4 regions of the Alteromonas sp. Cnat2-8 genome follow, and region 3 is predicted to be linked to each of the others. Evidence: predicted binding sites of a transcription regulator. Region 3 holds the regulator's gene; each other region holds the start of a gene.

Region 1 (8,154 bases), on a different contig from region 3:
GCTTAATGAATGACTATGGTGAGCGCGTGTGGGAAGGGGTTATTCCCGTCGACACGCACTTCAGGGATGCAAGTTTAGTACAGCTTCCCATTTCCGCAGCGTACCCCAAAACACGTGGTGTGTCTGCGTACGAGAAACTATTAGCGGTATTGGAGAAATAACGAGAACATGAGCAAGCAATCGCCTTTTGCCCGTGAAGAAGTGATGGAGGCATACCTTGATAGCCTCCTCAAAGAGCCAGAAGCACCGGAAGATGTGACTGCGCGCACGGCAAAATTGCTCGAGCAGGCTTCTCAGCAGATGGCTGAAACGGCACTTGCTTCTACCGCCAATGAAAGTGAGCCGCAATCGAATGAACAAGAAGCGATAGCGGAAAAGGTTACATCGTTAATTGAAACGCAAAAAGCAGAGACAATTGAAGATGAACAGCAACAGTCTCACGCAGAAACTTTAGTAGAAAATGAACAAGAAGCTGCGTTAAACCGCGCTGAAAAAACAAAAGTTCCACTAAAGGATACTCTCGGTTTTCGCTTTCAGGCGCTATTCTTTGAGGTTGCAGGGTTAACACTTGCGGTGCCTTTGACGTCGCTAGGTGGGATCCACCAAATTGAGAAGATTGGCCCTTTATTTGGAAAACCTGATTGGTTTATGGGTGTAATGTTGCACAGAGAGTCTAAACTAAGTGTTGTTGACTCTGCAAAATGGGTAATGCCAGAAAAATATGACGAAAACCTCGCACAATCGCTTAACTACCGATATCTTATAATGTTAGGGGAAAGTGCGTGGGGTCTGGCTAGTGAAAAGCTAGTCAATACGGTCAATTTGACTACCGATGATGTTAAATGGCGCGAGTCCACAGGTAAGCGTCCCTGGTTAGCAGGGATGGTTAAAGAAAAAATGTGCGCGTTAATTGACGTTGAAGAATTAATATCTATGCTTAACAAAGGCTTAGGCAGTAACGACCAGACGCCATAGTATTGGGAGCCAGGTTCATGAGCGACGAAAGAATAAATAATAACGCCACCGACAGCAACGACGAAGTCCTTCAATGGGTAACGTATCGCTTAGGTGAAGAAACTTACGGTATCAACGTGATGCAAGTTCAAGAGGTCTTGCGTTATACCGAAATAGCCCCTGTACCCGGTGCACCTGACTATGTACTTGGTATTATCAATCTGCGTGGTAACGTAGTAACGGTTATCGATACACGTGCTCGTTTCGGATTACCGCCAACAGAAATTACTGACAATACCCGTATCGTTATTATTGAGTCTGACGAGCAGGTGGTTGGTATTCTGGTGGATAGTGTCGCTGAGGTGGTTTACTTGAAATCTTCAGAGATTGACAGTGCCCCTAACGTAGGTACTGAAGAGAGTGCTAAGTTTATCCAAGGTGTAAGTAACCGCGACGGCGAACTGCTTATTCTTGTAGATCTTAATAAATTGTTAAGCGACGAAGAGTGGGATGAGCTTAGCAACATCTAAATAAATGAATAGGCGGTATTGTTTATAATACTGCCTACATTTCCCCAAGGGTTATGTCCATGGATTGGCAGCTTGCTGCACCTACCTTATTAGAACTCATACTGTGTATTCTTGTAGTTATACTCATTGCCGCGATGGGTGTGCTGTATTCACACATTAAGCAGTTGCGTTCTGCATTAAGCGAAAGCGAACATGCTAACGCAGAGGCTATTGCCCGCACTGAAGCCCTTGCTAAAAATGCAAATAATCAACAAACTGAGGCGCAAGCACGCACCTTGGTGATCACTCGACACCTTCAAGAGTTAGACGAAAAGCAAACTGATATTGAAAACCAGCTTCGAGAACTCAAGCTTCAAGATCCTTCCCTACGCCTATATCAGCGTGCGGCGGACTTAGTCAAGCAAGGCGCTAGCATTGATGAAATTATTGAAGCCTGCGACATTCCTCGTGCCGAAGCTGAGATGTTGGTAATGGTGCATAAACAAAATAATTAGTATTTTTGAGCACCAGAGAAAAAAACGTTTAGACGTCTAGACGTAAAGATGTTGACATATCGCCAGTTATAGACACAATACAGATATTGTAATTTATCACTGGAGCCCTCTATGCCAATTCGTATTCCTGAGCAGTTACCCGCGCAGAATGTACTACTAGGTGAAAACATTTTTACCATGGACATGGACAGGGCTGCCAATCAGGATATTCGTCCTCTTGAAGTCGGTATTCTTAATTTAATGCCGAACAAGATAGAAACAGAGGTACAGTTACTTCGTCTATTATCGAACACGCCACTGCAAATAAACGTGGATTTAATTCGAATTGATAATCAAGCGCCGAAGAATACCCCCCAATCGCACATGGATGCTTTCTATCACGACTTTTCAGCGGTAGCGAATAAGAAATACGATGGCCTTATTGTCACCGGTGCGCCTCTCGCGCTTATCGATTATGAGGAAGTAAAGTACTGGGAAACCATGACCACCATATTGGAGTGGGCGCAGCGTCACGTGAACTCAACCCTTTACTTATGTTGGGCTGCTCACGCCGCCATGTATCACTTTTACGGCATTACACGAGAGCTTAGAGACGAAAAGTTTTCAGGTGTCTTTAAACATAAAGTGAATGACCCGAACAATGAGCTATTAAGAGGCTTTGATCCTTCATTTTACGCACCACATTCCCGTTATGGGCATATTAACACCTCGTTGTATAACAGCGTCGATGGACTTAGTGTTGTTGCAGAGTCTGACGATGTAGGCGCTTATATTGTGGCGTCAGAAGATAAGCGCATGGTATTTGTAACGGGTCACCCGGAATACGATCCAGATACACTTAAAGACGAGTATTTTCGAGATATTGCCGCGGGACAAACGCCAGTAATTCCAAAAAACTATTTTGAAGGGGATGATCCAGCCAAGTCTCCTATTGTACAGTGGCGCTCACACGGCAGCCTATTGTTTACAAACTGGCTGAATTATTATGTCTATCAGACCACGCCTTACGATTTAAGTCAGCTTGCTGAAAAGTCACAGCCAAAGAGGTAGCACGTGAGCCAAAGACCAAATTCTAGCGCGCAGACAACGCTTACAGAAGCCGCTAAAAAGCGCATCCTTATATTAGACGGCGCCATGGGCACCATGATCCAGCGCCATAAGTTAGAAGAAGAAGATTATCGCGGAACACAGTTTGCCAACTGGCACTGCGATGTTAAGGGTAACAACGATTTGTTGGTTCTTACTCAGCCCGATATCATCTATCAAATTCACTGTGATTACTTTGAAGCTGGCGCGGACATTATTGAAACGAATACGTTTAATGCTACGACTATCGCTATGGCCGATTACGATATGCAGGCTCAATCCCGTGATATTAATTTAGCTGCAGCTAAATTGGCGCGTAAAGCTGCGGATGAGTTCACAGCAAAGACACCCGACAAACCCCGTTTCGTGGCAGGTGTACTTGGCCCAACAAATCGCACTGCTTCAATTTCGCCTGACGTTAACGACCCAGGCAAACGCAATGTTACTTTTGACGAACTCGTGGAAGCGTATAGCGAGTCTACCGAAGCGCTCATTGAAGGCGGTGCAGATTTAATCATGCTCGAAACCATCTTCGATACACTTAATGCGAAAGCGGCAGCCTATGCGGTAGAGTCGGTCTTTGAAAAGCTGGGTATATCGCTGCCCGTTATGGTGTCTGGCACGATTACCGATGCCTCAGGGCGCACGCTGTCTGGTCAAACCGCGGAAGCGTTTTATTATTCCATGCGACACATCAGTCCATTCTCATTCGGCTTAAACTGTGCTCTTGGGCCAGACTTACTGCGCCAATACGTAGATGAAGTTGCTACTGTTAGTGAGTGCTTAATTTCAGCGCACCCTAATGCTGGTTTACCCAACGAGTTTGGTGAATACGACATGGAAGGCCCTGAAATGGCCGAGCACATCAAAGAATGGGCGCAGTCAGGGCTAGTGAATATCGTAGGCGGCTGCTGCGGCAGTACGCCGGAACACATTCGCGATATTGCTAACGCTGTCAATGGAATTGCGCCAAGAAAAGTGCCACAGTTTGAACCCAAAATGCGTTTGTCAGGCCTAGAGCCGTTTGTACACTAGGAGGGCATTATGAGCGCAGAATTTTCTACATTTATTAATATCGGTGAGCGCACCAACGTTACAGGCTCTGCTCGCTTTAAACGACTTATTCTTGAAGGTGATTATGAAACTGCACTTGATGTCGCAAGGCAACAAGTAGAGAACGGCGCGCAGATCATCGATATCAATATGGATGAGGCCATGCTTGATTCAAAGCAGGCCATGATCACCTTTTTGAACCTCATCGCCTCTGAGCCTGATATTAGCCGCGTACCTATTATGATCGATTCGTCTAAATGGGATGTTATCGAAGCAGGGCTTAAGTGTGTACAGGGCAAAGCGATTGTTAACTCTATCAGCTTAAAAGAAGGGGAAGCGCTCTTCTTAAACCAAGCCAAGCTAATAAAGCGTTATGGTGCAGCAACCGTAGTGATGGCTTTTGACGAGACCGGCCAGGCCGATACACAAGCCCGCAAAGTTGAGATTTGTCAGCGTAGCTACAAGCTGCTGACAGAAGAAGTCGGCTTTCCACCTGAAGATATTATTTTTGACCCTAACATTTTTGCAGTAGCGACGGGTATTGAAGAGCACGATAACTACGCGGTTGATTTTATTGAAGCGACCCGCGAGATACGTAAAACCTGTCCGTACTCACATATTTCTGGTGGCCTTTCTAATATTTCATTCTCGTTCAGAGGGAACAATCCGGTTCGCGAAGCTATGCACTCGGTATTCCTATATCACGCTATTCGAGCGGGTATGGATATGGCTATTGTGAATGCAGGTCAGCTAGAGGTATATGACGAAATACCGGCTGAACTTCGAGATGCGGTTGAAGACGTGATTTTAAACCGCAGAAGTGATGCCACTGAACGCTTACTCGATATTGCACCGAACTATCAAGGCGATGGAAAGGCTGCCGCAAAAGAAGATTTATCCTGGCGCGAACAAGAGGTTAATAAGCGCTTAGAGCACGCCCTAGTTAAAGGGATAACCGACTACATCATTGATGACACCGAAGAAGCGCGCCAGCAAGCTGAGCGCCCACTACACGTTATTGAAGGGCCATTAATGGATGGCATGAACGTGGTAGGGGATTTATTCGGTGAAGGTAAGATGTTCCTTCCTCAGGTGGTAAAGTCGGCTCGCGTTATGAAAAAAGCGGTAGCCCATTTACAGCCATACATTGAAGAAGAAAAGTCAGACGACGCTAAAAGTAACGGCAAAATTCTATTAGCCACGGTAAAGGGCGATGTTCACGATATCGGTAAAAATATTGTTGGCGTGGTACTTCAGTGTAATAACTTTGAAGTGATTGATCTTGGCGTAATGGTGCCAGCGGCGACAATCTTACAAACCGCTAAAGATGAAAACGTTGATATGATAGGCCTGTCGGGCCTTATTACACCTTCACTAGATGAAATGGTTCACGTTGCCAAAGAAATGGAGCGTCAGGGCTTTGATATTCCGCTTCTTATTGGCGGGGCGACTACGTCTAAAGCGCACACTGCGGTAAAAATTGAACAAAACTACCATGCGCCTGTAGCCTATGTTCCAAATGCTAGTAGAGCAGTAGGCGTATGTCAGCGCCTTCTAAACAAAACGTCCCGCGATATTTACGCGCAGGAACTCGCAAAAGAATACGATACGGTACGTGAACAGCACGCCCGTAAAAAGCCGCGCAGCAAGCCGGTGACATTAGCTCAAGCCAGAGAAAACGCTTTTAAGCCAGATTTTACGACTTTACCAGTAAAACCTGCGAACCTAGGTGTAACACCGGTAACCGCCGATTTGGCTACGCTGCGTAACTACATTGATTGGACGCCATTTTTCTTAACCTGGTCTTTGGCAGGCAAGTACCCACGTATACTTGAAGATGAGGTGGTGGGAGAGCAGGCAAAGTCACTGTTTAACGACGCCAACGCCATGCTGGATAAAATTATCGAAGAGAACAGCCTTCAAGCGAAAGGCGTTATCGGTTTGTTTCCTGCCAACCGCGTTAATGACGATGTTGAAATTTATATTGATGAGTCGAGAAACCAGATTCAAGGTGTTGCCCATCACTTGCGTCAGCAAACCCTAAAAGACAAATTCGCTAATTATTGTTTAGCAGACTTTGTAGCTGAGAAGTCGAGTGGCATAAATGATTATGTGGGCGCTTTTGCCGTCACCGGTGGTATAGGTGAAGACGAGCTTGCTGACAGCTATATTCAGACTGGCGATGACTACAACGGCATTATGGTTAAAGCGGTGGCAGACAGGCTTGCCGAAGCGTTTGCGGAATATCTGCACGAGCAAGTGCGTAAGCATTACTGGGGTTACGCCGCTGACGAATCACTAAGTAACGAAGAACTTATTCGTGAAAAATACCAAGGCATTCGACCGGCACCAGGCTACGCCGCGTGTCCCGAGCATACTGAAAAGCAGCTTATTTGGGATTTATTGTCAGCAGAGCAGCATACAGGTATGAAGCTTACAGAAAGTTACGCCATGTGGCCGGGGGCGTCAGTATCGGGTTGGTATTTTGCTCACCCTGATGCCAAATACTTTGCTGTCGCCAAAATTCAAGCCGACCAAGTAGAAGATTACGCCACACGTAAAGGCTGGACCTTAGAAGAGGCTGAAAAGTGGTTGGGTCCAAACTTAAGTGATTAATGCTGATTAGGCAGGTAACGTGTATGCAAATCGAAAAGCCTTTTAGTCAGGCTTGTGAGAACAACAAGCGCGCCATTTTGAGCGTGCTTGAACGTAAATTTGCCAATTGCCGACAGGTATTAGAGATAGGGAGTGGAACAGGTCAGCACGCCGTATTTTTGGCTGAGCATTTGCCCCATCTTATTTGGCACACAAGCGATCAACCACACTATCACGAAGGTATTGCCGCGTGGCTGAGTGATTCAAATACGCGGAATGTGAAACCTCCCATAGCATTTACCGTTGGGCAAGATGACTTTCCCAACCTCGACATAGACGGGATTTTTACGGCAAACACCGCGCATATCATGCAAAAAGAAGAGGCGAAGCTACTAATGGAATCAGTAGCGTTGCACTTACCCAAAGGGGGCGTATTCTGTCAGTATGGCCCTTTTACACATAGTGGTAAGTTTACTTCTGAAAGTAACCAAGCCTTCCATACTTCGCTTTTAGCGCGTGGTTATGGTGGCTACCGCGATATCAATGAGCTTACTGCTTGGGCAGGCGAGTTAAGCTTGCAAGAAATAATCGACATGCCCGCCAATAACCATATGCTTATTTGGCAAAAACGCTAAAGAAGTGTCAAGGCTGCAGCACTTTGCTTTAAAAACAGTTAAAGCAAAGAAAGTCAGCACTCACATCAAAGGAGTAACTATGAGCTTTAAAGTAAACCATTATTTCGACAATAAAGTGAGCTCGATTGGGTTTGAATCTGCAAACGGCCCCTGTACCTCGGGCGTGATGTCGCCGGGTGAATATACATTTTCTACATCACAAAAAGAGCTAATGAAAGTGGTTGAAGGTGAGCTAGTTGTGAAGCTTCCGGGAAGTGACGAATGGCAATCTTTTGCTACAGGTACCAGCTTTAATGTACCCGCCGATGCTTCTTTTGACGTAAAAGTGTCTACGCCTACCGCTTATCTTTGCTTTTACAGCTAATTCTTAAAAGCGCTTAATTCACTCTGTATTTAAACTTTCGTAGAATTGACTTTCAGAGGTTGTAAAATTTCTCTGTATATCTCAAAGTATTAGAAGTGCAAGCGAGCTCGGCTCACTTGCGCTTTTATACTAATAAAACTAAACCTGAAATGTGTGCGAATTATCAGGGCCTGTTGACCTTTGATGTACGAATTTTGGTCTAAATGGAAGCCTTTTAATCGCGAAACAGTCCTGCAAGCCTAGTGGGCTAAGTTAAAGGGCTGTGACAAAGAGTAAAAGGCTTCCATAACGACCCCTTCGGGCAGCGCCTTTGTGCCATCTATACTGCGTTGAATGTTTTCGACTTAGAACCACGAAACCGTCAAACATCCGCCTTGTCTAGATGGCACAAAGACCGCTGCAAAAACGTACTAAAAAGGTCAACAGGCCCTAGTGCTGGAATA
Region 2 (8,154 bases), on a different contig from region 3:
TACTAAAAGCACACTGTGAATGCAATGTAGCGGTGACCTAAAACAAGGATGACTTAAAACAAGTAATTGACGCCCAATGAGAGAGCCATATTCTCTTCTTCCCCAACTTGCCTATGTTCAAGTTCTACCGCCATGTTTAAACCCTCGCTTTTGCCAAGCAGCCAGCCCAACCGAGTAAAAGTACCTACATCATGAGGTAAATAAAGCCACTCTGCGTAATGCTGAAAGGCGGTATTGTTGGTTTTGTACGTTGCATAGACCTTTTGCGGAACCCAAGTGTTAAACCGCCGGCTGGCGCTAAACATACCTTGTGACCCCGCTGGGTAGGTATAACTGTTGTCGTATAGATAAGTTTCGGTTGTAGATTGAATGCGGTACATACTATTTAGCTGCCACCGGGCTATTTTTTTGCTTTTGAATTGGATAGGGCTGTAGTGGGGAGCATTCATTTCCGCGAGCACGGGGGAAGCCGCCATAGACGCAGCCAAAGTAAGTGCCAGAAGAATTCCAGTAACCACATTCATGGAAGAGCCCAAGTTGTTGTTATCATAGCTTGTAAACAACCAGAAACTACAAGCGATAGTGTGTTCGTTATTTAAGCATAGCTGCAAAAAATAGATGATGAAAATATTCTTTGCTGTTTTTTATTTGTTTCGTTGATTTTGCGAGCCAAATAAAAACGCCGCTAGTTTATACCAACACTTTTTTGCAAAGCGTTATAAAAACTGAGCGGCGTATTTAAAAGCGTTATTTGGTTATCGAATTAAATCGATGCTTTTAACGCTTCTGCTTTATCTGTTGCTTCCCACGGGAATTCGTCACGACCAAAGTGACCGTAAGCAGCCGTTGGGCGGTAAATAGGGCGCTCAAGGTCTAGCATTTGAATAAGTCCATACGGGCGTAGGTCGAAGTGTTCACGGACCAGTGCTACTAACGTTTTCTCATCTACCACACCTGTACCGAAGGTATCGATGCTGATAGACGTTGGCTCTGCCACACCAATTGCATAAGACACTTGGATTTCGCAACGCTTAGCAAGTCCTGCTGCAACAATGTTCTTAGCAACGTAACGACCCGCGTATGCTGCACTGCGGTCTACTTTTGATGGATCTTTACCAGAGAACGCGCCACCACCGTGACGAGCCATACCACCGTAAGTATCAACAATGATTTTACGACCTGTTAAGCCACAGTCGCCCATTGGACCACCGATAACGAATCGTCCCGTTGGGTTAATGTGAAAGCGTGTATTTCCATCAATCCATTCACTAGGCAGTACTGGCTTAATAATTTCTTCCATTACCGCTTCGCGAACTGTTTCAGTGCTTACTGAATCACAGTGCTGGGTTGAAAGCACAACTGCGTCGATGCCAACAGGCTTGTCGTTTTCATATTTGAAAGTAATTTGGCTTTTAGCATCTGGGCGTAACCAGTCTAGCTTACCAGATTTACGCACTTCAGCTTGTTTTTGAACAAGGCGGTGAGAGTACGTGATTGGCGCAGGCATTAGTACGTCAGTTTCGTCGCTAGCGTAGCCAAACATTAGACCTTGGTCACCAGCACCTTGTTCTTCAAGGCTTGCGCGATCAACACCTTGATTGATGTCAGGTGACTGTTTGCCAATAGCATTTAATACCGCACATGAATCAGCGTCGAAGCCCATATCTGAGTGCGTGTAGCCAATTTCTTTAACTGTTTTTCGGGTAAGCTCTTCAATATCTACCCATGCAGAGGTAGTTACTTCACCACCCACTAAAACCATACCGGTTTTTACATACGTTTCGCAGGCCACCCGAGCGCGAGGATCTTGTTCTAAAATAGCGTCAAGAACCGCATCTGAGATCTGATCAGCAATTTTGTCCGGATGTCCTTCAGACACTGACTCGGATGTGAATAAATGCGTGGCCATAAATGCTCCGTAAGCGTTAAATTATCAAAATAGTCGTATATTGTACTAAAACAAGTTATAAATACCAGTCTTTACTTCTAGACGTCTAAAAGTCTCTTCGTTACGAATAGTTGACACAACCCGATCACTTATAGGGTTATTCAGGTCGTAATTGTCGAAGTTAATGATGTATTTGTAAAACTAGGCGTCAGATATAACTGTTTTTGCTGTAATGGGAATACGTGATGGTCAGGGTATAGACCATTTTTTACTATGACTTTCGCTATTGGCAATGAAAACCCATTGAACTGAAAGGTGGCATAGGTAAGAATAACGCCACATTCATTCGTATAAAGAAGTAGAGCGAACGCCTTACCTCTACGCTCGTCTAGCTTGCCTAGCCCGCTAAGATACGAAACAAAAGATACAAAATAAATCAGGAGACAACATGCCCTCTCGTCGTGAACTCGCCAATGCAATCCGTGCATTAAGCATGGATGCCGTTCAACAAGCTAAATCTGGTCACCCAGGTGCCCCAATGGGGATGGCTGATATCGCACAGGTACTATGGGGTGATTTCTTATCACACAACCCTGCAAACCCATCTTGGGCTAACCGCGATCGCTTTGTGCTTTCAAATGGTCACGGCTCGATGCTGTTGTACTCTCTTCTTCACCTTTCAGGCTACGAACTGCCAATTGAAGAGTTAAAGAACTTCCGCCAATTGCATTCAAAAACGCCAGGTCACCCAGAGTACGGTTATGCGCCGGGTGTTGAAACGACCACTGGCCCACTAGGCCAAGGTATCAGTAATGCTGTGGGTATGGCACTTGCCGAGAAAGTGCTAGCGGCACAATTCAACAAAGATGGTCACACTATTGTTGACCACCACACCTACGCATTCTTAGGCGACGGCTGCTTGATGGAAGGTATCTCACATGAGACCTGTTCATTAGCCGGCACACTAGGCCTTGGTAAGCTTATCGCGTTTTGGGATGACAACGGCATTTCAATTGATGGTGAAGTGGAAGGTTGGTTCACTGACGATACACCAGCACGCTTCAAGAGCTACGGTTGGGAAGTGATCGATGGCGTTGACGGTCACGATGCAGAGCAAGTAAAAGCCGCTATTGAAAAGGCACAGGCGAATACTGCGCAGCCTACGCTTATTTGTTGTAAAACCACCATTGGTTTCGGTTCGCCTAATAAAGAAGGTACCGAGTCTTGTCACGGTGCACCACTAGGCGAGGATGAAATTGTCGCTACTCGCGAGAAGCTTGGCTGGAGCCATGGCGCGTTCGAAATTCCTGACGATATTTACGCTGGTTGGGATGGCAAAGAGAAAGGCTCAAAAGCGGAAAGCGCGTGGAATGACGCTTTCGCAGCATACGAAGCCGCTTACCCAGAGCTTGCAGCAGAATTCAAACGCCGTGTAAATGGCGAGTTGCCAGCAGATTTCAGCGACAAGGCAGACGCTATCATCGCTGAACTTCAAGCTAACCCACAAAATATCGCGTCACGTAAAGCGTCACAAAATGCACTGAATGCGTTTGGTCCGCTACTTCCTGAGCTATTAGGCGGCTCTGCTGACCTTGCAGGTTCTAACCTTACTATTTGGGAAGGCAGCAAAGGTGTTGAAGCGAACGATGCCTCAGGTAACTACATTTATTACGGTGTACGTGAGTTTGGTATGTCGGCCATGATGAATGGTATTGCCCTTCACGGTGGCTTTAAGGCATACGGTGCAACCTTCCTAATGTTTATGGAATATGCACGCAACGCGGTACGTATGGCAGCGCTAATGAAGCAGCCTGCAATTTTCGTTTACACCCACGATTCAATTGGTCTAGGTGAAGACGGCCCAACTCACCAGCCAGTAGAGCAGGTGGTAGCGCTACGAGCAACGCCTAACCTTGATAACTGGCGTCCTTGTGATCAGGTTGAGTCTGCTGTGTCGTGGAAGTCTGCTATTGAGCGCACTGATGGCCCAACAACACTAATCTTCACACGCCAAGGCTTAGCGCAGCAAGAAAGAACGGCTCAACAAGTTGCAGATATCGCTAAAGGCGGTTACGTACTTAAAGACTGTGAAGGTACGCCAGAGCTTATTCTTATTGGTACTGGTTCTGAGGTTCAGCTAGCCGTTGAAGCCGCAGCGAAACTGACCGAGCAAGGCAAAGCCGTTCGCGTAGTGTCTATGCCATCAACTGACGTATTTGACCGTCAGTCTGCTGACTACCGTGAAAGTGTACTGCCTTCTAGCGTAGTTAAACGCGTAGCGGTTGAAGCCTTGTCTAAAGACAGCTGGTACAAGTACGTTGGCTTTAATGGCGCTATCGTAGGCATGGACACCTTTGGTGAGTCTGCGCCTGCTGGCGACCTGTTTAAGCACTTCAACATTACCACTGACGCTGTAGTAGAGGCTGCACTGTCTCTGTAAGAGGTAATAGATAAGCCTATGGTAAATATTGCCATAAATGGGTTTGGTCGTATTGGTCGTAACGTGTTGCGCGCGCTGTATGAAAGTGGGCGCAACAACGAATTTAACGTGGTGGCCATTAACGACATTGCTAAACCCGAAGGCATAGCACATTTACTTAAATACGATACCGCCCACGGGCGGTTCCGTTTTGATGTGGCCTTAGAAAACAACACGCTTAACGTGGCAGGCGACGATATCACGCTGCTTGCGACAAGCGATATTAAAGACCTACCCTGGAAAGACTTGGGCGTTGATATTGTGCTTGAGTGTACGGGCAAGTTTGATGACAGAGCATCGGGGCAAGCACATTTAGATGCCGGCGCTGGCAAAGTGCTTTTCTCGTCACCGGGGTCACCAGATTTAGATAATACGGTCATTTTCGGAACCAACGAAGACACGTTGACCAGTGAACAAAAATTGGTCTCCAACGGCTCTTGCACCACAAACTGTATTGTTCCTGTCATTCAAGCGCTAGACGCCGCGTTCGGTGTTGAAAGTGGTACGATCACAACCATTCACGCGTCTATGCACGACCAGCAGGTGATAGACGCGTATCACGAAGATTTGCGCAGAACCCGAGCTGCAAGTCAGTCGATTATTCCCGTAGATACACGCCTTGCTGCCGGTATAGAGCGTATTTTGCCTAAGTTTGCGGGTAAGTTTGAAGCTATTGCCGTTCGCGTACCTACTATCAACGTTACTGCCATGGACCTAAGCGTAACGCTTCAAACTAAAGTGACAATCGAGCAAGTTAACCAAGCCTTACGCAATGCAAAAGCGGGGCGTTTACAGGGCATTTTGGATTACACTGAGGAGCCTTTGGTGTCGGTAGATTTCAATCACGACCCTCACTCGTGTATTGTAGATGGCACACAAACAAGAGTCAGTCACAAACAGCTAGTGAAAACACTGGTGTGGTGTGACAACGAATGGGGTTTTGCAAACCGTATGCTCGATACCGCAAAAGTGATGTTCGACGCAAAATAAAGCATTGATGCTGCCAAGGGTTGGTAGCACCAGCCCGCGCAGCTTTCACCGTTAATTTGAGCGTGTCTTACCTTTAACACGCTCTACTGAATTTGAATTAACATAGGAAAGACGATGGCAATTCCAAGCATGAGCGATATGGCCCTAAAAGGTCAGCGCGTACTAATTAGACAAGATTTAAACGTGCCGGTAAAAGACGGCAAAGTAACCTCAGATGCGCGAATCAAAGCATCTATCCCTACAATCAAAGCAGCCCTAGACGCAGGTGCGGCAGTTATGGTGATGTCTCACCTTGGCCGTCCTACTGAAGGCGAGCCTGCTGATGAGTTCTCTCTTCAACCTGTGGTTGATTATCTTAACGATGCTTTAGACGTACCGGTTAAGCTTGTAAAAGACTACCTGAACGGCGTTGAGCTTGCCGATGGTGAATTGGTTATTCTTGAAAACGTACGTTTTAACAACGGCGAGAAAAAAGACGACGAGACGCTAGCGAAACAGTATGCAGCCCTTTGCGATATTTTCGTTATGGATGCGTTCGGTACTGCTCACCGCGCACAAGCGTCTACCCACGGCGTTGCCAAATTTGCACCAAAAGCCTGTGCTGGCCCATTACTTGCTGCAGAATTAGACGCACTTGGCAAAGCGCTAGACAACCCTAAGCGTCCAATGGTTGCTATTGTGGGTGGCTCTAAAGTGTCTACCAAGTTGACCGTGTTAAAAACATTGGCTGAAAAAGTTGACCAGCTGATTGTTGGTGGCGGTATTGCCAACACTTTCATTGCTGCTCAAGGCCATAATGTAGGTAAGTCACTAGTAGAGATGGACCTTACCGAGCAAGCCACGCAGCTTATGAATGAAGCGCAGGCGAATGGCGGTAATATTCCAGTACCTACAGATGTTGTCGTGGGCAAAGCGTTTGATGAGAATACCGAAGCGACGCTAAAAGTAGTCAGTGACGTTGCCGACGACGATATGATTTTTGATATTGGTCCAGACTCTTCAAAGGCGTTAGAGGACATTATCAAGAATGCAGGAACCATTGTATGGAATGGCCCTGTAGGCGTATTTGAATTTGAACAGTTCAGTGCTGGAACAAAAGCGCTGTCTGAAGCGATTGCGGCAAGCGACGCATTCTCAATCGCAGGTGGTGGTGATACACTAGCAGCAGTTGATAAATACGGGATTGCCGATAAGGTCTCTTATATTTCAACAGGTGGTGGCGCGTTCCTAGAATTCTTGGAAGGAAAAACACTACCAGCGGTAGCAGTACTAGAAGAAAAAAATAAATAAGCCTCAACGCTGCACATTAAAGCAGCGTTTTATAGCGCTAGAGAGTTCATAGAAGCTCCTAAAAGCTAAGGCCTAGTACAAATGTTGCCCCACTATGTGTCACGCTCAGTAACAGCATTTTTGAGCGTGACCTTTTAATCGGAAACGATTACACCTGCGAAACAGTGAAGTACGCAGGCATAAATACCAATTTTATTACAGATGTGTTTACTTAAGGTGCTGGCATGCCGCGTCTGAGACAAACAGATCTTTAATAGAATTGGTATAACAATAAACCCTACACCTGTCTATTAAGGCAGTAATATACAAAAGGAGTGTTGCAATGGCATCACAAGCTCAGCAGGCAATGCTGGATAAACTGAAGACGCAAACCGGTTTTATTGCAGCGTTAGATCAAAGCGGCGGTAGTACCCCTAAAGCGTTACGCTTATATGGCATCGAAGAGTCAGAGTACAGCTCAGACGAAGAGATGTTTAATCTTGTTCATGAAATGCGTACGCGCATTATCACCAGCACCCCTTTTAGCGGCGAGCGCGTTCTTGGCGCAATCTTGTTTGAAAACACCCTTGATAGAGAAATTGAAGGCATGTCTTCTGCACACTACCTGTGGCAGAAAAAGCGTGTTATTCCTTTCTTAAAGGTAGATAAAGGTCTAGCTGAAGAAAGCAATGGCGTTCAGGTAATGAAGCCAATGCCTGGTCTTGATGCATTGCTAGCTAAAGCGGTAGCGCAAGACGTGTTTGGCACTAAGATGCGTAGTGTTGTTAAGCTTGCGAATCACCAAGGTATTAAAGATGTTGTTGCTCAGCAATTTGAAGTGGGTAAGCAAATCTTAGCCGCAGGCCTTGTTCCGATTATCGAGCCAGAAGTAGACATCCACAGCCCACAAAAAGCAGAAGCTGAAGCTCTTCTTAAATTAGAGATCCTAACGCAGCTAAACCTTCTAAACGAAGGCCAGGAAGTTATGCTTAAGCTAACGCTTCCAACAGAAGCTAATTTCTACAAAGAACTTGTTGATCACCCTCGCGTGCTTAAAGTTGTAGCGCTTTCTGGCGGCTATAGCCGTGAAGAAGCAAATGCGAAACTGGCAGAAAACCAAGGTATGATTGCGAGTTTCTCTCGAGCATTGACCGAAGGCGTTTCTGCAAAGCAGTCTCAAGAAGAGTTCGAGGCAACGCTAGATAAAGCGATTGAAGATATTTACCAGGCCTCTAAGGCGTAAACTTCTCTTTTGTCAGCACTTCTAAAGAGCGCCTAATGGCGCTCTTTTTCGTTACGAGTTCTTTTGAAGTATTGTGACACCTTCAACTTAATAAGCTCATCTTTATAACCCTGCTAAAGGGATGCCTCTGGGGAATTAAGGTCTTCACTAATACTTTTATATGTGGCTATAAAATACGCCCGCCCACAACACACAGGCAATAACGATGGATAGAAAAACGCCTGCTGATGCTAAGTCTTTTGCTAACCCTGATAGGGCATGAAACTCTGTACCTATTCTGTCGAC
Region 3 (8,154 bases):
GAATTATTTAGCCATGCGTTAATCACGATAAAGTTGGTGAATGCCGATACAATCAAAGCGCCAATGAGTACTAAAAAAGCGCCGTTACTGATACGTGTTATTGGATGAAGCTCAGACCACTTAGGTCGAGTAAAATGCTCATCTTGATGCGCGCTATCCGTATCATTCTCAGGTGGCAGCGTTGCCCGCTTTGCAGCGAGCTCATTTTTTGCTGCCTGATAGCGTTCTGGAAAGGCCTGCTTATCAATATTTTCCAGAACGTCCTCAAGCTCTTCTACGCTATAAGCGGCGTAATTTGGTTGTTCGGTGATGGCAATACTCATTGATACTTCCTTGTAAACGCATCCTTTCTCTACGCGCTATTTCAGCGCCGTATGCACCGCATTAAGTGTTACCTAAAATAAACTGCTACAAATTCCAGTACCAAATTTGGCATGTCGCAATGTTCACTTTACGCAGACTGTGCTTGGCTTTTTCTGCATCACGCTTAGACTCGTAAGGGCCCAGAATAACGCGGAACCAATCGCCGTTGCTGCCAGTGCTGTGTCTGATAAGCGCCTCTAAACCTTGGAATGCAATTTTGGCTTTCATCTCTTCAGCCTGCGCGCGGGTTCTAAACGAGGCGCACTGCATTAAATAGCGTTTGTCAGATTTTTCTTGCTCTTTGACCTCAACTTCTACTTCATATCCTGGAAGGGTCTTAATGTACTCCCATTCTTCTTCAGGAAGCTCAGGTAACGTCTCTTCTGTAGGAGCCACAGGTCGTGAAGCTTGTGTATCCACGTCGTCTTCTACATTGTCTTTTATTGACCACAAAAATGCACCAAAGCCAATCACCAATGCGAATACGCCAACAAGGCGCACAATAGGAAGTTTTCCAGAAACCGGGGCGTTAGATTGCGCATTTGATTGTGCGCTTCTGGCTGGTTTTCTACCTTTACCAGCAGGCTTCTTTTTTTGAGGAGAGCGTCCACGAGAGACATAATCGCGTTGAGCCATAGTCGGCAATATTCCTACTTGTTATCGTTGTTTGTATGCGTAAGAAAACGTCATATACCAAATCTTTATGAAGCAGCAGCTTTCCTGCACTTCAATCCTGCAGAAATTTTAACGTATTGCTACCCAACAAGCTAACTGAAATCGGTAGGATCAATATCTATCGACCACCTTACCTTCATTGCCTGTGGCAACGCCTGTAAAAATGGCAGCGCCAAACGCAGCGCATTGTGAAGCGGCGCACGCTTTTCATGGCTGCATACCAGCATAAACCGAAACCTGCCTTGCCGCTTTTCAATCAAACAAGGAAACGGGCCATTTAGCTCAATTGCATGCTGCTGGAGAAATACTTGCTTACTGTCTTGTAAAAAGCGATAGGCCAAACTGCTGTCGGTCGCTTCTGCGCGAATGACAAACTGGCTAATAAAAGGGGGAAGCCCTGCCGCTTTTCGCTCCATTAAAGCGTGTCTGGCGAAATGCCCATAGCCGTTATGTACTAAATCTTGTAGCAAAGGATGGTGGGGATTGTGAGTTTGCAGCCACATCTCACCAGGTTTACTGGCGCGCCCTGCTCTTCCAGCAAGTTGAGTTACAAGCTGAGCGAGCTTTTCTGGTGCTCTAAAATCGGCACTAAAAAGTGCACCATCACAATCTAGCACCGCCACTAAGGTTACATGCGGAAAATGGTGACCTTTTGATAGTATTTGGGTACCGACCAGAAGCTGGTACTCTTGGCGGTTTATTGCATCCAGTGTTTGGTGCAGTTTATCTTTGCCCCGCACGGTGTCGCTGTCTATTCGTACCTGTTTAACACCGGGAAATAAACTTGCAAGCCCTTGCTCGACTTGCTCGGTGCCCGTACCCGCCGTAACTAATTCATTGTGATGGCACGCTTCGCAGTTTGATGGCATTGAGCGCATGCCGCCGCAGTGATGACACTGTAAACGGTTCTGCGCTTTATGCACCGTATACGGGCGGTCACAACGCTTACACATGACGGTTTCGCCACAGTGATGGCAAAGCAGCGCTGGCGCATAGCCTCTGCGATTCACAAACACCAATACCTGATTTCCCGCGTTGATATGCTGGCGCATTATCGTTAGCAAGCCTTGCGAAATACCGTAGTGAATGGGTTGGTCACGCGCGTCCAACACATGCTGATGCGTGCTTTTCGCACCTCCCGCTCGCTTAGTTAACTGCAAATGGGCATAGCGACCGCTTAGCGCATTATTAAGTGTTTCGAGTGCGGGCGTGGCGCTGCCTAATAAAAGAGGAATATTGTGCTGCTTAGCCCGCATGGCTGCTAGGTCACGGGCGTGATAGCGAAGCCCATCTTGTTGTTTAAAAGACTCGTCGTGCTCTTCATCCACAATCAGCATGCCGGGGTTGTGCAGCGGAGTGAAAATAGCTGAACGGGTACCGATGATTATCCCGAGTTCACCAGCTCTTGCTCGCTGCCACACCTGTAGCCGTTCTTTATCAGAAAGCTGAGAGTGTAAAACGCCCACTGCAATACCAAAGCGCTTTTCAAAGCGTGACACCGTTTGCGGCGTAAGCCCAATTTCTGGCACAAGTATAAGCACTTGTTTTCCGTCGCGCAGTAAGGGTTCGATGGCTTGAAGGTACACTTCCGTTTTACCGCTACCGGTAACCCCTTCAAGCAAACTTACAGCGAAATTGCCCTGCTGATGATTAAGTGCGGCAATGGCAACCGACTGCTCAGTATCTGGAATTGGCTTTTCAGACACCGATAACGAGGCAAGCCAACTGCCTGACTTAAATTCAGGCGCGACTTCTTCAATGCTTATCAATGACTTTTCGACGAGCGCTTTGACCGCAGGTGCGCCATACTGCTTGCGCGCTTGGGATGCTAATAAGGCACCACCAGCCAGTGCAGTAAAACAGGCTTGTTGTTTAGGCGCCCGCGATAACGTGTCTGCAGTCGTTTGCTTACCTTCTTCGGTAAGCATTAGCATGTCTTGAGGTGTTGGCGCTGCTGACTCGCCTTTGCGCAATAAAACAGGCAGCATGGCGTGTAGCACTTCACCCGGCGCATGATGATAGTACTGCCACAGCCATTGGGCCATTTTCAGCAACACCTCGTCTATAATGGGGGTATCGTCCAGTACCGACTCAATGGCTTTTAGCTTGTTGGAGTTTTCAATGTCGCTTTCAGGTTTGTGTAGGGTTTCAACAACTACACCCACAAGTTTGCGCGGACCGAAAGGCACAACCACTCTTACACCCGCACTTAGTGCGTTATCGTGGGTATACGTGAAAAGTTGGCGCAGCGGCACTGGCACGGCAACTTGGATAAAGGCCATTGCGAAGGTTCTACCTTATTTGACGATTGTTACAGCGCGTAATGCGCTTACTAAGCTTCTTATGTTGAAACTAATTATACTGAGGCTTCTTGCAGACCTATACGTTACAGCAGTTTGCGCTGCTAACAGCTAGCTACACATTTTGCTATTGGCGCTTGATTTTGCCACTAGAGCATCTGGCCCAGCCTTGAAAGACAAATATTTAAACATACTTTACAGGTAAGCATAAAAGGAATGTTTTTTGTTTGGCCTTTTTATACGGCTACCTTGTCTAGCTCTCTTGTTTAGCATTTGGCCAAAAACCGCTTGATCAAGGCCCTGCCATCCTTTATTATGCGCCGCTCTTTTGCGATAGGCTGTTCTTTGAACGACTTATCATTTGAATTAAGTAACGTATGGTGTGCGACTTCGGGTTGTATAGCGATACGGCCTTATTATGTGAGGTAACCCAATGAAACAAGATATCCACCCAAAATACGAAGCAATCACAGCAACTTGCTCATGTGGTAACGTAATGAACATTCGCTCTACGCTTGGTAAAGACATCAACCTAGACGTATGTTCTTCGTGTCACCCATTCTACACTGGTAAGCAACGTAACGTTGACACTGGTGGTCGTGTTGATCGCTTCAAGAAGCGTTTCGGTGCATTGGGCAAAAAGTAAGCCTGATATCGAGTTCGAAAAAAGCGCCTTTATGGCGCTTTTTTATTGCTTAAAATTCACGCTTCACACAAACAAGGTGTGCCAAACAGCGCTTTACCGCCGTTATCCTACGTCAGGCCAGAACCTAGCCAGTGTAACAAGCCCTGCAACTCGCCTTTCTGAAAACGTTTTTAGCTTAATTTACAACATTCAGCGTAACCTGAACTCAGTGAAGGTTTTTAACATTAGATAAATGCCTATCCCAATTGCCGCCACTCACTTTCTTACACTCTTCTTCGCTATCAAAATAAATACCAACGGGTGCTGACTTAATTGACGCTAAAGCAATATTCACTTGGTTTATGAAGTCTATATCCCAACCATTAGTTAACGCCCGCTGCTTCTCCTGCTCAGTATTAAACACGGCAATCACTTGCGGCGCTCTCCAATGCCCTACGTGAGTTAGCCAAACAAATCCATTATTGGTAGATTTTACGCTTTCGCACACATCGGTTAGCACGGTTATTAGTTTTCTTTCTGTCATATCCTCGCCTTCAGCGCGAATTTTGAGTGGGCTTTCACAGGATTTTATCAGAAATATTGGATGGAGAATTAACGAGGTGTCTCCCTTCGTTCTATTTTCCTGATTTGGGTTTCTGTCCAATGCATTTATGAGAACGTAGATCCCTTTGATAGCTTTGTTTTTATCCTCCACACAATAGACCTACAGAATGTTATGACAAGTCAAAATAAATAGCATGAATGGCAATTATAGCCCCATTTTACTGGTCTAATTAGTACGCCTAACCTACATTGGTATATGAGAATTCTGATCAGATATGTACACAGTGATTGGCTGTGTTAGAGTTGCTATCGGCACTTTGATAGTGAGCATTAATTCTGTGAATAATGCATTGCTTTCAAGACTTATGGCGCTTTTGGGTACATAAACCAGAGGCTTGTATCCATTAAGGTATGTGAACAAAATCAGTAAAGGTTAACGCCTAGTCTGCTTTTCCACATGCCACCTTGGGGCCTATTGATGATTGCTGTAAAACAAAGATCAACAAGCCCTAGTGCTAACAACTATTTATAATCACTTTTGTCATTACTTGGTTGTAACGCGCTTACGTTTATCTACCTATAACTATAACGACAATAAAATAGCTACAGAGCGTGAACGAAAACACCGATGAACCCTACATCTAAGGATACCTTTTTACATGTCAGATTTTAGACAACGCGCACTCGACTATCACGCCAAACCCACACCTGGAAAAATCCGCGTAGAGTTATCTAAGCCAGCAGACAGCGTCGATGACCTTGCTCTTGCCTACAGCCCAGGCGTTGCCGAGCCGGTCAGAGAAATTGCTGAAGATGCAGATAACGCCTATAAGTACACGGGTAAAGGAAACCTGGTTGCCGTTATCAGTAACGGAACCGCAATTTTAGGGTTGGGTAACCTAGGCCCACTGGCATCGAAACCTGTTATGGAAGGTAAAGCCCTTCTGTTTAAACGCTTTGCTGGCCTGGATGCCATTGACATTGAAGTGAAGCATCGTACAACCGAAGAGTTCATTAATACAGTAGCGAATATCGCTGACACATTTGGCGGCATTAACTTAGAAGACATTAAAGCGCCTGAATGCTTTGAGATTGAACAAGAGCTAATTAAGCGCTGTAAGATTCCGGTATTTCATGATGATCAGCACGGTACCGCTATTGTAACTGCAGCGGGCATGCTTAATGCTCTGGAAATTCAGGGTAAAAGCATAGAGAGCGCTAAAATTGTGTGTATGGGTGCCGGTGCAGCAGCGGTCGCTTGTATGGAACTGCTTATTAAGTGTGGTGCCCAGCGTGAGCGTATTTATATGCTAGACAGAAAAGGCGTTATCCATACTCGTCGCGAAGACTTAACTGAGCACAAAAAGCTATTTGCTAACAATACTGACAAGCGTACGCTTGAAGACGTAATGGAAGGTGCGGATATTTTTGTTGGTGTGTCTGGACCGGATGTTTTACCACCAGAAACACTGGCCTTGATGGCTGAAAACCCAATTGTATTTGCATGTTCTAACCCAGACCCTGAGATAAAGCCTGAACTTGCTCACGAAGTACGTAAAGATCTTGTTATGGCTACCGGACGCTCGGACTACCCTAACCAGGTTAACAACGTACTGTGTTTCCCGTTTATTTTCCGTGGCGCACTAGATGTTCGTGCAACGGCCATTAACGATGAAATGAAAGTAGCGGCAGTAGAAGCCCTTCGTGCTATCACGAAGGAGCCTGTACCAGAAGAAGTACTAGCTGCCAGTAAGAGTACTAGTCTGACATTTGGTAAGGAGTACATTATTCCTAAACCTATGGACCCGCGTTTATGCGAGCGTATTGCTACCGCCGTATCTAAGGCTGCGATTGAATCTGGTGTTGCACGCGTGCCTGAAAGCCCAGAAGAATAAAATTCTGGCGCATTAGGCAAAAAAATGGAGGGGCTAGTGCTCAACCTTTATTTGCTAAAAAGTGCGCTTAGAGAATACAAGTACATAAAAAACGGCGCCGTGTTGTAGGTTATCAACTAGCAATAACTTACAACAAAGCGCCGTTTCTCTTTAATACCAAATATCAGTCGTCTTCCGACACATCGTTTTCGAAGCTTGGATCAATGCCCATTTCTTCCATAATGCGTCTTGCTTCAGCCGGTACGCGATTAGGATTGTCTTTGCGCAGGTCATCATCGTTAGGCAATGGTTGACCGGTAAACGCATGCAAAAATGCTTCGCACAACAATTCTGAATTAGTGGCGTGACGCAGATTATTGATTTGGCGGCGAGTACGCTCATCAGTAAGCGCCTTAAGCACATTAATAGGTATAGAGACAGTGACTTTCTTTACCTGTTCGCTCTTCTTGCCATGCTCTGCGTAGGGGTGAATATATTTACCGTTCCATTCTGCCATTGTACTAACTCGGTCTACTCTTTTTTATGTTATGAAGAGAAATTCTAAACAAGTTCACGAAAAGGTCAATTGAGCAGTGTAAACCTCTTGACGTCTAGACATATATTCTTTAATTTAGACGTCTAAACGTCTATAAGAATACATTTTTGAGAGAAAAAGCCATGGTTTCTTACGCACAAGGTATCGATGCATTAAACCAGTCCCTGTCGGAACTGCGTGATATTGATGTATCTTTTGAATTCTTTCCGCCTAAAACGGAAGCCATGGAACAGACCCTGTGGAAGTCAGTTGAACGTCTAGCGCCACTAAAGCCAAGCTACATGTCGGTAACCTACGGCGCGAATAGCGGTGAGCGTGACAGAACCCACGACGTAGTAAAACGCATTCAGCAGCAAACCGGTGTCGCGGCGGTTCCTCACTTGACCTGTGTTGATGCTAGCCGTGATGAGCTTAAGCAAATTGCAAAAGACTACTGGGACTCAGGTATTCGCCGTATTGTTGCGCTTCGTGGCGATTTACCGCCAGGAGTAGAAAAGACAGAGATGTATGCCTCTGATCTTGTTGCCTTGCTAAAAGACGTTGCCGATTTTGATATTTCTGTTGCTGCCTATCCAGAGAAGCACCCTGAAGCACCAAATGCGCAGTTTGATTTACTAAACCTTAAGCGCAAAGCAGAAGCAGGTGCCACAGAAGCGATAACCCAGTTCTTTTTCGATACGAGTGTGTACCTTCGATTTAGAGACCGTGCAGCCGCAGCGGGTGTCGACTTAGATATCGTTCCGGGTATTTTGCCGGTAACCAACTACCAAACACTGGTGAAATTTGCGGGGTTCACAAATGTTCATGTGCCGGGATGGTTACACAAAATGTTCGACGGCCTTGATGCCGACGACCAAGCTACCCGTAATCTTATAGGCGCTAACATTGCTATGGACCAAGTTAAAGTACTCGCTAAAGAAGGGGTAAAACACTTCCATTTCTATACGTTGAACCGTAGTGAATTAAGCTACGCCATCTGCCACATGCTCGGCGTGCGTTCAGGCGCTTAATACATACGACAATCAGGACCGTGCTTACGTTTTTTAACGAAGTACTCCACAAAAGGCGCAGTCAATGCGCCTTTATTGTATAAAGCCTGCATTAAACTTTGCCACCAAGGCCGCCCGCAGTTACCATCTGATATAACATGTAATGAACTATCGATGCTTTATAACAGTCCGCATAGATAAGACCGCG
Region 4 (8,154 bases), on a different contig from region 3:
ATACCTGAATGCTGAGACGAACGCGTTACCGCACGTTAATCAGTTGGAGCATTTCGGTTTTACGTTTGCTCAATGCAGCGGTATCATACTAGAAAATTGGCACTTACCTATTGGGTTGTACTATCCGGTAACGTTCATGAATGATGAAGCTAAACATAAATCTGATGTAGATATCTGCGTCCTGTGTTTAGCAAATCGAATTACGGTAAGTCAGTTAAATAAAGAAAGTTACGCTGACATTGAACTTTTTACCCCTGAGATAGCCAATACAGTAAGTCTCAACATGGAAGTGATAAGTAATTCAATTGAATACGCCGAACAAGAAACGGCAAAAATTGTGTCGCTTATTCACTGAGCTTTCGGTGCAACAACTCCGTTACTTTACTGATAATTAGCAAAATGTAGTAAAGCTCATCCAGAGGATTGGTATAACAAGCGTCGTACTAAGACGTAATCTAAAAACTATAAAGCTCAACGTAAATCAGATTATGTTCAAAAAAATCTTCCGGCCAAGCATTGTTGTTGGCATTGTTTGTTGCTGCGTGTGTGTGCACGCAAGTGCGAGGGATCTTATACAAACCCTCTATCACGCAGACTTCACGCCCGACACCGATGACGAAATCCCTCGTTTTACGCTAGACGGTGAACTAGGTGTACTTGTAAACACCGGAAACACCTCAGCTGCTAGTGTGAAAGCCGCGGTCAATGCGGACCATGAAACAGAAAATTGGAGCAGTATCTACTTCGCAGAGTTGCTCTATAAAGAAAGCGGTACGCCAACAACAGAGCGGGACATCAGCGCCCAGCGCTTTTTCACTAGCGCGCAGTTCGACTATAAACTAATGACGCCTGGTCGCCGTCTTTTTATGTACGGTGATTACGAAGACGATCAATTTACCGGTTACGATCACCGTGCTTCGCTGGCAGCAGGCTGGTCTCAGCGCCTCTGGCGCAGTGAAGACAGTGAGTTTCGCTATAGCATTGGTCCTGGCTACAGTTTTATTGAAGCTGAAGAAGATAATGAAAGCGTAGTCAACGATGGCATCATTGTAAGAGCGTCCGCCGAATACAAATACCACTGGAGCTCAGGCGCCAAGTTAAGGCAGTTTGTTAGCACTGAGGCGGGTGAAGAAAATATGAAATCGCGGTCAGAAACTTCGCTTTCAGCCAACGTATTCGGTTCACTGGCGATGAAGTTATCCTTCATACTAAACCATGAAACAGACACCGCCGAAGATGTTGCAGCCTTAAGCACAGAGACCTCCGTGGCGCTGGTCTATCAGTTTTTTTAGTCAATTAGTGTAAATTAACGGCTTATCTTTGGCTTTTTACCGTGTTCGCATTGACTGAGAGCTTTGAAAATGTACACTGCGCACCATTGTTTGCAGTGCTTGCCGCCTCGCGGCACTGTCTAGCAGATCTCTTTAAAAACTCGTGTTGTACCGCCTTGCAGTTCAAAAGGTATCGAGTACAACGAATGGACCGATAATCAATAGGATTGTTCAATGAAAAAGCAAGTGCTTGCATCTTTAGTTGCAATTTCTCTTTCTCCAGCCGCTTTCGCTCAAGACGATGAAGTTAAGCCTTTTACAATGGAAGGCGAACTAGGTTTTATTTCGACTTCAGGTAACACTGAAACCACGTCAATCAGTGCGGGTATACAGGCTCACCAAGAGCTTGAAAAATGGAGTAACGACTACGTTTTAAAAGGTCTGTACAAACAGGAAACTGTTCAACAAGAAAATGATGCAGGCGAGCAAGAAGATATCGAGTTTACTTCTGCACAGAAGTTCTTTGGTTCAGCCCAGGGTAACTACAAACTAGAAAATCCTGATAACCGTTTATTCGGCTTCGCTTCATATGAAGACGACCGCTTTAGTAACTTTAATTACCAATCAACTATTGCGGCGGGTTGGAACCAAAAAGTACTTGAGAACAAGCGCCACACCCTTGAATATTCAATTGGTCCTGGTTACTCATTCATCGAAACTCAGGATGGCGAAGATCTTGACAGCGTAATCGTTCGTGCGTCATCAGCTTATTCTTGGAAAATTTCTGATACGGCTAAATTTACGCAAACAGTAAGTACCGAAGTGGGTTCTGACAACACGAAATCTCGTGCTGAGTCTGCACTTACAGCTACAATCAGCGGTAACCTTTCAATGCGTCTTTCTTTCAAACTTGATCACAACACCAATGTTGACGACGACGTTGAAAAACTAGACACAGAAACTGCAGTTAGCTTAGTTTACAACTTCTTCTAAGCCTACCTTATATGCTCAGCGCACTGAAGTAGGGCTGGGCACTTCAACGCATTGAAGTAAAATCACAGGCATAAAAAAACGCTGCACATTGTGCAGCGTTTTTATTTAGTCTTAAAACAACTCTTCTTAGTGAAGAATACGTGTCTTAATTGTGCCATCAATTTGCTGAAGCTCTGCAAGTGCTTCATAACCACGGTCTTCTTTAACATCAACTACTACATAACCAATTTCTGCGTTAGTTTGTAGGTACTGGGCTTCGATGTTGATGCCTTTTTCTGCAAACGCTTGGTTAATCTGAGTAAGAATACCTGGCTGGTTTTTGTGTACGTGAAGTAGGCGTGAACGACCAGTATGTTCTGGCAGTGACACTTCAGGGAAGTTAACGGCTGACAGCGTTGAACCGTTATCGCTGTACTTCGCGAGTTTACCCGCCACTTCAATACCAATATTTTCTTGCGCTTCTTGCGTGCTGCCGCCCACATGCGGGGTCAGAATGACATTATCGAACGCGCGAAGCGGCGACTCGAATTCTTCAGTATTAGATTTAGGCTCAACCGGGAATACATCAATAGCAGCGCCGTTTAGTTGGCCGCTTTCCAATGCCTTCGCAAGCGCATCGATATCTACCACAGTACCGCGAGACGCGTTAATCAAAATGCTGCCTTTCTTCATTTGAGACAGTTCTTTTTCACCAATCATATCTTGAGTTTGTGGTGTTTCAGGAACGTGAAGTGAAACAACGTCAGAGGTATTAAGCAGCTTTTCAAGCGATTTTACTTGGGCAGAATTACCTAGCACAAGCTTGTCTTCGATGTCGAAAAATTGAACGCGCATACCTAGGTGTTCAGCAAGAATACTCAGCTGTGTGCCTATATGACCATAACCAATGATACCAAGTGTCTTACCACGGGCTTCATATGAGCCGACTGCCGTTTTTTCCCACTCACCGCGGTGAGCCTTGGCATTTTTACTCGGCACCTGGCGAAGCAAAAGGATAATTTGGCCAAGTACAAGTTCTGCAACCGAACGAGTGTTGGAAAATGGCGCGTTAAACACGGGAATGCCGCGGCGTTGGGTGGCTTCAAGATCAACTTGGTTGGTGCCAATACAGAAACAACCGATGGCCACAAGCTTTTGTGCTGCTTCAACTACCTTCTCTGTAATTTGAGTACGCGAGCGAATACCAACAAAGTGGGCGTCTTTAATTTTCTCAATTAACTCGTCTTCAGGAAGAGAGGTCTTGAGAAATTCAATATTGCTATACCCATTGCTTTTTAGTGTCTCCAAAGCACTTTGGTGAACACCTTCCAACAACAAAATTCGGATCTTATCCTTCTCTAATGAAACTTTGCTCATGAACTCGCTATCTCTCACTGATGTAATTTTGGTTTGCTTGCACCGCCAATCCAAGACTCTCAGAAACCTGCCATTATTAAACATAAGGCTGCGTATAACCTGCGCTGCAACGACATCGCTTTGCAACTCTGAAAGCCTTGCTTGGGCATTATTGCTACCAAGCTTTTATAATTACGTTGATTGCTTTCGTTATTAAGGAATTGGCCTTAACTAACGTAAAAGTTAAGACGCTTAGTGAACTTCTTTCAAGGACATCTAGACGTCTAAACGGAAACTAACAGAAAACGCGTTAAGTTGAAAGTAGTATTTTGTATAGCTTTTCACCGCACTATACGTCTTACTCAGTTATCACTTAAAGGTTTCAACACCACTATCTGTAGCACTTAGCACTATGTCCGCGCCTCGTAGTGCGAAAATGCCGTTCGTGACCACGCCAGGTATGTTGTTTATTTTTTGTTCTAGCTCACGAGGATTCAGAATCTCAAGGTTGTGAACATCTAAAATAACGTTGCCGTTATCGGTGACAACACCTTGTCTATATTCAGGATCGCCACCAAGTTTTACTAGCTCTCGTGCTACGAAAGAACGAGCCATGGGAATAACTTCAACGGGAAGGGGGAACGAGCCCAACACAGGAACGCGCTTACTTTCATCAACAATACACACAAACGTGGTCGCCGCACCGGCTACAATTTTCTCGCGAGTGAGTGCTGCGCCTCCGCCTTTAATCATATGCTTGTGTTCGGTCACTTCATCGGCACCGTCGATATAAACCGATAGGTTGCTGACTTCGTTTAACTCGAATACCTCAATGCCTAAGGCTTTTAAACGCTCGGTAGAGGCTTCTGAACTTGATACTGCACCTTCAATTTTGTGCTTAATTTTACCGAGTTCTTCAATAAAGAAATTTACGGTAGAACCTGTGCCCACACCGACAATGCTGTCTGCTTCAACATATTCGATGGCTGCTTTGGCTACGGCTTGTTTTTTTGCGTTCTGATCCATGGTCATTCTCCGACTTATTGTGTTCGCAAGTGTAACTTATAAGCGCACGTGAACCCACAAGTTCGTATGTTCAATTTGTTATAATGACTATCACGGTTTAGTGAATTGCAGTGTGCGCGAGGGCGTCACGATGGCATCAAGGGGGACATCCCATGGTGCAACGGGCAGAGCATCTACTTCTTGAATGTCGTGGGCAATACCCACTAACTTAGGCGTTTTACTAACCGAAAATGAATGTGAATCTGGCGCGCGTTGGGTAAAACTCAAAGTTCGGTCGTAGTAGCCGCCCCCCATACCCAGGCGATTGCCGTTTACATCAAACCCTACAAGCGGCATAAGAATAACGTCGCATTGCCTAACAGGAACGACGTTTTCACACGACAATACTGGCTCTTCAATGTTGTACTTATTCTTCACCAATTGAGAGTGCTGGGTATAAGACAAAAATAACAAATGTCCTTTACATACGGGGTGTAATACAGGTAGAGCGAATTTTTTATCATGTGAAGACTGCCAAATAGACTCGATAAAATAGGTTAAATTGACCTCGCCATCGTTAACCAAATATCCGGCTATGGTCGTGCTGTTATCAAGAAAGGGCAGTGTACGTAGTCGTGAAGAAATACGCTTAGCGGCGTCCGTATGTTGCTGGTTAGTTAACCCTCGGCGTGCCTCGCGAAGCTTTTTTCTAAGCTGAGCGCGGGCCTGCATGTCTTCTTTAGAAACGCTTGTTTGTATGGATTGCGACGGCGCAATCTGCGTTAGTTTCATTGCTAAAGCTGGTGCTGAAGCCGTTTCCGTTGAATTAACCTTGTTAGACGTCAACGATCTAGAAGTACCGCTTCCTGAAGATGAGGGGGACATGGTAGAGGAGTTCTCCTGTCTTACAATTGAGTTAGCTTATACTACCACGGCTGTTAAAAAAGGTTTGTTGGGCTAGGTAAAGATGACTCAGGTAAAATTACTGTGGTAAAACTACTTAGATAAAGCTACCTAAATAAAACAAATAGAATCATTGGTCTGGATGCCCTAAATAGTGATTGAGCACACGCACCAATTCACTACTATCTATCGGTTTAGTGAGTACGTCATCAAGACCTTGTTCTCGCAAATATTCAGGCTGGGTAATGACATCGGCCGTCAATGCAACAATAGGTAAGTTTGGCTTAAACCCCTTTATTTTTACTGTTGCTTCATCGCCTTGAATACCTGGTAAATTAAGATCCATAAGAACTAAGTCGACTGGATTAGACTTGGCGTATTCAACGCCTTCCTCGCCAGTGCTTACTACAGAAAGCGACACGCCCAGTTTTTCAAACAAAGTTTGAATAACCACTTGGTTTATATAGTGATCTTCAACTACCAATACATTTACTGAGTTATCTATGTTTACTTGGGCAACAAAGCTACGCGGTTGTGCCTCAACGAACTGGTTTGCGCTTAGGGCGTCGGCAGGTAAGGTCACACTTATTCGGGTACCGTGATTCAACTTACTACTAACTTTAATAGACCCGTCCATGAGCTCGACAAGGCGCTTCGATATATTCAAGCCTAAGCCGGTTCCACTTATCTGACGGGCGTTTTCCATTCGCTCGAAAGGTGTAAAAAGCCGCTTTTGATCGTCATCGCTCATACCAATGCCTTGATCAATGACATTAAATATTACCTTGCCGCTTTTGTATTTTACCTGCGCTTTTACTGACTTGCCGTGATTAGTGAACTTAATCGCATTCGATAGCAAGTTAAGCGCAACTTGACCAAATTTGGTGTCATCGAAAAACAACGAGTCGGGCACAGCGTCATCAATACTAGTGCTAAATACGATACCGCTGTCTTCAGCGCGGATCTTAGTAAGCGAAAATAAGTGGGTGAAAAAGTCTTTGGTATTCACCGCGCGTGGCATCACACGCATTTTCCCCGCTTCTATCTGCTTTATATCTAAAACAGAATTTACTATTTCTAAAAGCCTTTCACCGCTTTGGCTTACATGAGAAAGCGGGGTGGTAAATGACGAGGGTAAATTTAACTTTTGGGCTTCGCCTTCAAGCAACTGACTAAACGTATTAATGGCATTAAGCGGTGTTCTAATTTCGTGGCTTACGTAAGAAAGAAAGTCAGACTTGAATTGACTGGTGCGCTCAAGCTCTCGGTTTTTCCGCTTTAACTCTAAATGTGCTACTACCGATTTACTTAAGGTTTGGAGCGAGGCTTTTTGTGTTTCGGTTAGCTTGCGTGGTTTGCTATCAATGGCGCACAGCGTGCCAATTGCATGGCCAGACGGGGTAATCAGTGGTGCGCCGGCGTAAAACCGAATATCAGGCGCGCCAGTCACCAGCGGGTTATCGTGAAACCGGGGGTCTAACTTAGCGTTAGGTATTTCAAACACATCGCTTTGCAAAATAGCATGTGAGCAAAACGCGATGTCTCGTGATGTTTCTTCTGCGTCTAAACCTACTCTTGATTTAAACCATTGGCGGTTTGGATCAATGAGGCTGATAAGCGCAATAGGGGTTTCACAAATTTGAGAGGCCAGGGCTGTAAGGTCATCAAAGAGTTGTTCAGCTTCAGTATCGAGTACGTCGTAGCTGAGCAGTTCGGCAAGACGTTCATCTTCATTTTGAGGGAGGGGCGCCGCTTTCATAACCGTTGAGTTTAAACCTAGCTGTAAATAAAAAAGGGATTGTGTATTAACAATCCCTTAAACATATCATAGAGCGTAGGTGTCTATGAATAGTTGTTCCAGCTTTTTGTGGTCAACTTTGGTCGCTACCTTTATGGTATTTGCTTCATTCCATAGTGGACTCGGTGTTGTACCTTTAGGCGCAACTACAGTTTGCCCTCTATCTAGTGTCCCTGTTCCAACGCGAACGTGACCTTCAGTTAGTTCAAATAGCTCAGGGTGGCGAAGGTGAGCAATCGGGAATGCATCGTGGAAGAAACACACGCGATCTTCACGGTTTTGCGAGTAGAAATCCATGTAGAACTGGGCGCTTTCTTTCACAAAACCACCAAGGGTATTGTTTTTCTCTTCAAGCTTTTCAACAAAGGCTGGTGAGAACGGCGTGAAGTTTGTTACGTCCAAACCAAACATGGTCAGTTCCCAGTCTGCTGCGAAAACGATTTCTGCAGCATGTGCATCGTTCCAAATGTTCGCTTCAGCTACCGGCGTAACGTTACCTGGTACAAACGCTGCACCACCCATTATGCTAACGCCTTTTACCAACTTAGGAAGTTCTGGCTCAAGACGAAGCGCAAGGGCCAAGTTACCTAGTGGGCCAATAGCAACAATAGTAACTTCGCCAGGGTACTTACGTGCCATATCAACGATAAACTGCGCAGAGCTGCGTGGGTCAAGCTCGGTTTTAGGCGCTTCAGGTTTAATATGACCGAAGCCGTGCTCACCGTGTACGAAGTGTGCGTACGTTGACTCTGGGCCAACCCATGGCATGCCAACACCTTTAGTTACAGGGATATCTTTACCTGCAATTTCACAAAGTGTTAGTGCGTTTTGCGCTGCCATTGTTACTGG

The links. The regulator MetJ, encoded in region 3, represses methionine synthesis genes. The targets are predictions, from matches to a motif close to TAGACGTCTAGACGTCTA.
Region 1: the regulator MetJ is predicted to act here: its motif matches at 2,008-2,025, upstream of metA (homoserine O-succinyltransferase).
Region 2: the regulator MetJ is predicted to act here: its motif matches at 1,980-1,997, upstream of metK (methionine adenosyltransferase).
Region 4: the regulator MetJ is predicted to act here: its motif matches at 3,877-3,894, upstream of serA (phosphoglycerate dehydrogenase).

What each region holds. Positions count from the first base shown of each region.
Region 1 covers NZ_JAKREX010000001.1:166,934-175,087, reverse strand. The annotation lists gene MHN00_RS00775 (ParA family protein) at 1-161, shown strand, start outside; gene MHN00_RS00770 (chemotaxis protein CheW) at 169-975, shown strand; gene MHN00_RS00765 (chemotaxis protein CheW) at 993-1,484, shown strand; gene MHN00_RS00760 (DUF2802 domain-containing protein) at 1,544-1,978, shown strand; gene metA (homoserine O-succinyltransferase) at 2,090-3,028, shown strand; gene MHN00_RS00750 (homocysteine S-methyltransferase family protein) at 3,032-4,099, shown strand; gene metH (methionine synthase) at 4,109-6,733, shown strand; gene MHN00_RS00740 (DUF938 domain-containing protein) at 6,757-7,347, shown strand; gene MHN00_RS00735 (pyrimidine/purine nucleoside phosphorylase) at 7,427-7,711, shown strand.
Region 2 covers NZ_JAKREX010000001.1:469,415-477,568, reverse strand. The annotation lists gene MHN00_RS02005 (hypothetical protein) at 54-524, opposite strand; gene metK (methionine adenosyltransferase) at 764-1,909, opposite strand; gene tkt (transketolase) at 2,337-4,328, shown strand; gene epd (erythrose-4-phosphate dehydrogenase) at 4,347-5,357, shown strand; gene MHN00_RS01985 (phosphoglycerate kinase) at 5,472-6,647, shown strand; gene MHN00_RS01980 (fructose bisphosphate aldolase) at 6,970-7,869, shown strand; gene MHN00_RS01975 (diacylglycerol kinase) at 8,026-8,154, opposite strand, start outside.
Region 3 covers NZ_JAKREX010000003.1:563,100-571,253, reverse strand. The annotation lists gene MHN00_RS10330 (hypothetical protein) at 1-323, opposite strand, end outside; gene MHN00_RS10325 (cbb3-type cytochrome oxidase assembly protein) at 409-999, opposite strand; gene priA (primosomal protein N') at 1,131-3,320, opposite strand; gene rpmE (50S ribosomal protein L31) at 3,772-3,984, shown strand; gene MHN00_RS10310 (hypothetical protein) at 4,190-4,507, opposite strand; gene MHN00_RS10305 (malic enzyme-like NAD(P)-binding protein) at 5,187-6,422, shown strand; gene metJ (met regulon transcriptional regulator MetJ) at 6,586-6,918, opposite strand; gene metF (methylenetetrahydrofolate reductase) at 7,080-7,967, shown strand.
Region 4 covers NZ_JAKREX010000002.1:443,969-452,122, forward strand. The annotation lists gene MHN00_RS06135 (HDOD domain-containing protein) at 1-355, shown strand, start outside; gene MHN00_RS06140 (DUF481 domain-containing protein) at 489-1,292, shown strand; gene MHN00_RS06145 (DUF481 domain-containing protein) at 1,506-2,264, shown strand; gene serA (phosphoglycerate dehydrogenase) at 2,391-3,620, opposite strand; gene rpiA (ribose-5-phosphate isomerase RpiA) at 3,969-4,625, opposite strand; gene MHN00_RS06160 (5-formyltetrahydrofolate cyclo-ligase) at 4,716-5,489, opposite strand; gene MHN00_RS06165 (ATP-binding protein) at 5,638-7,266, opposite strand; gene MHN00_RS06175 (nucleoside hydrolase) at 7,333-8,154, opposite strand, start outside.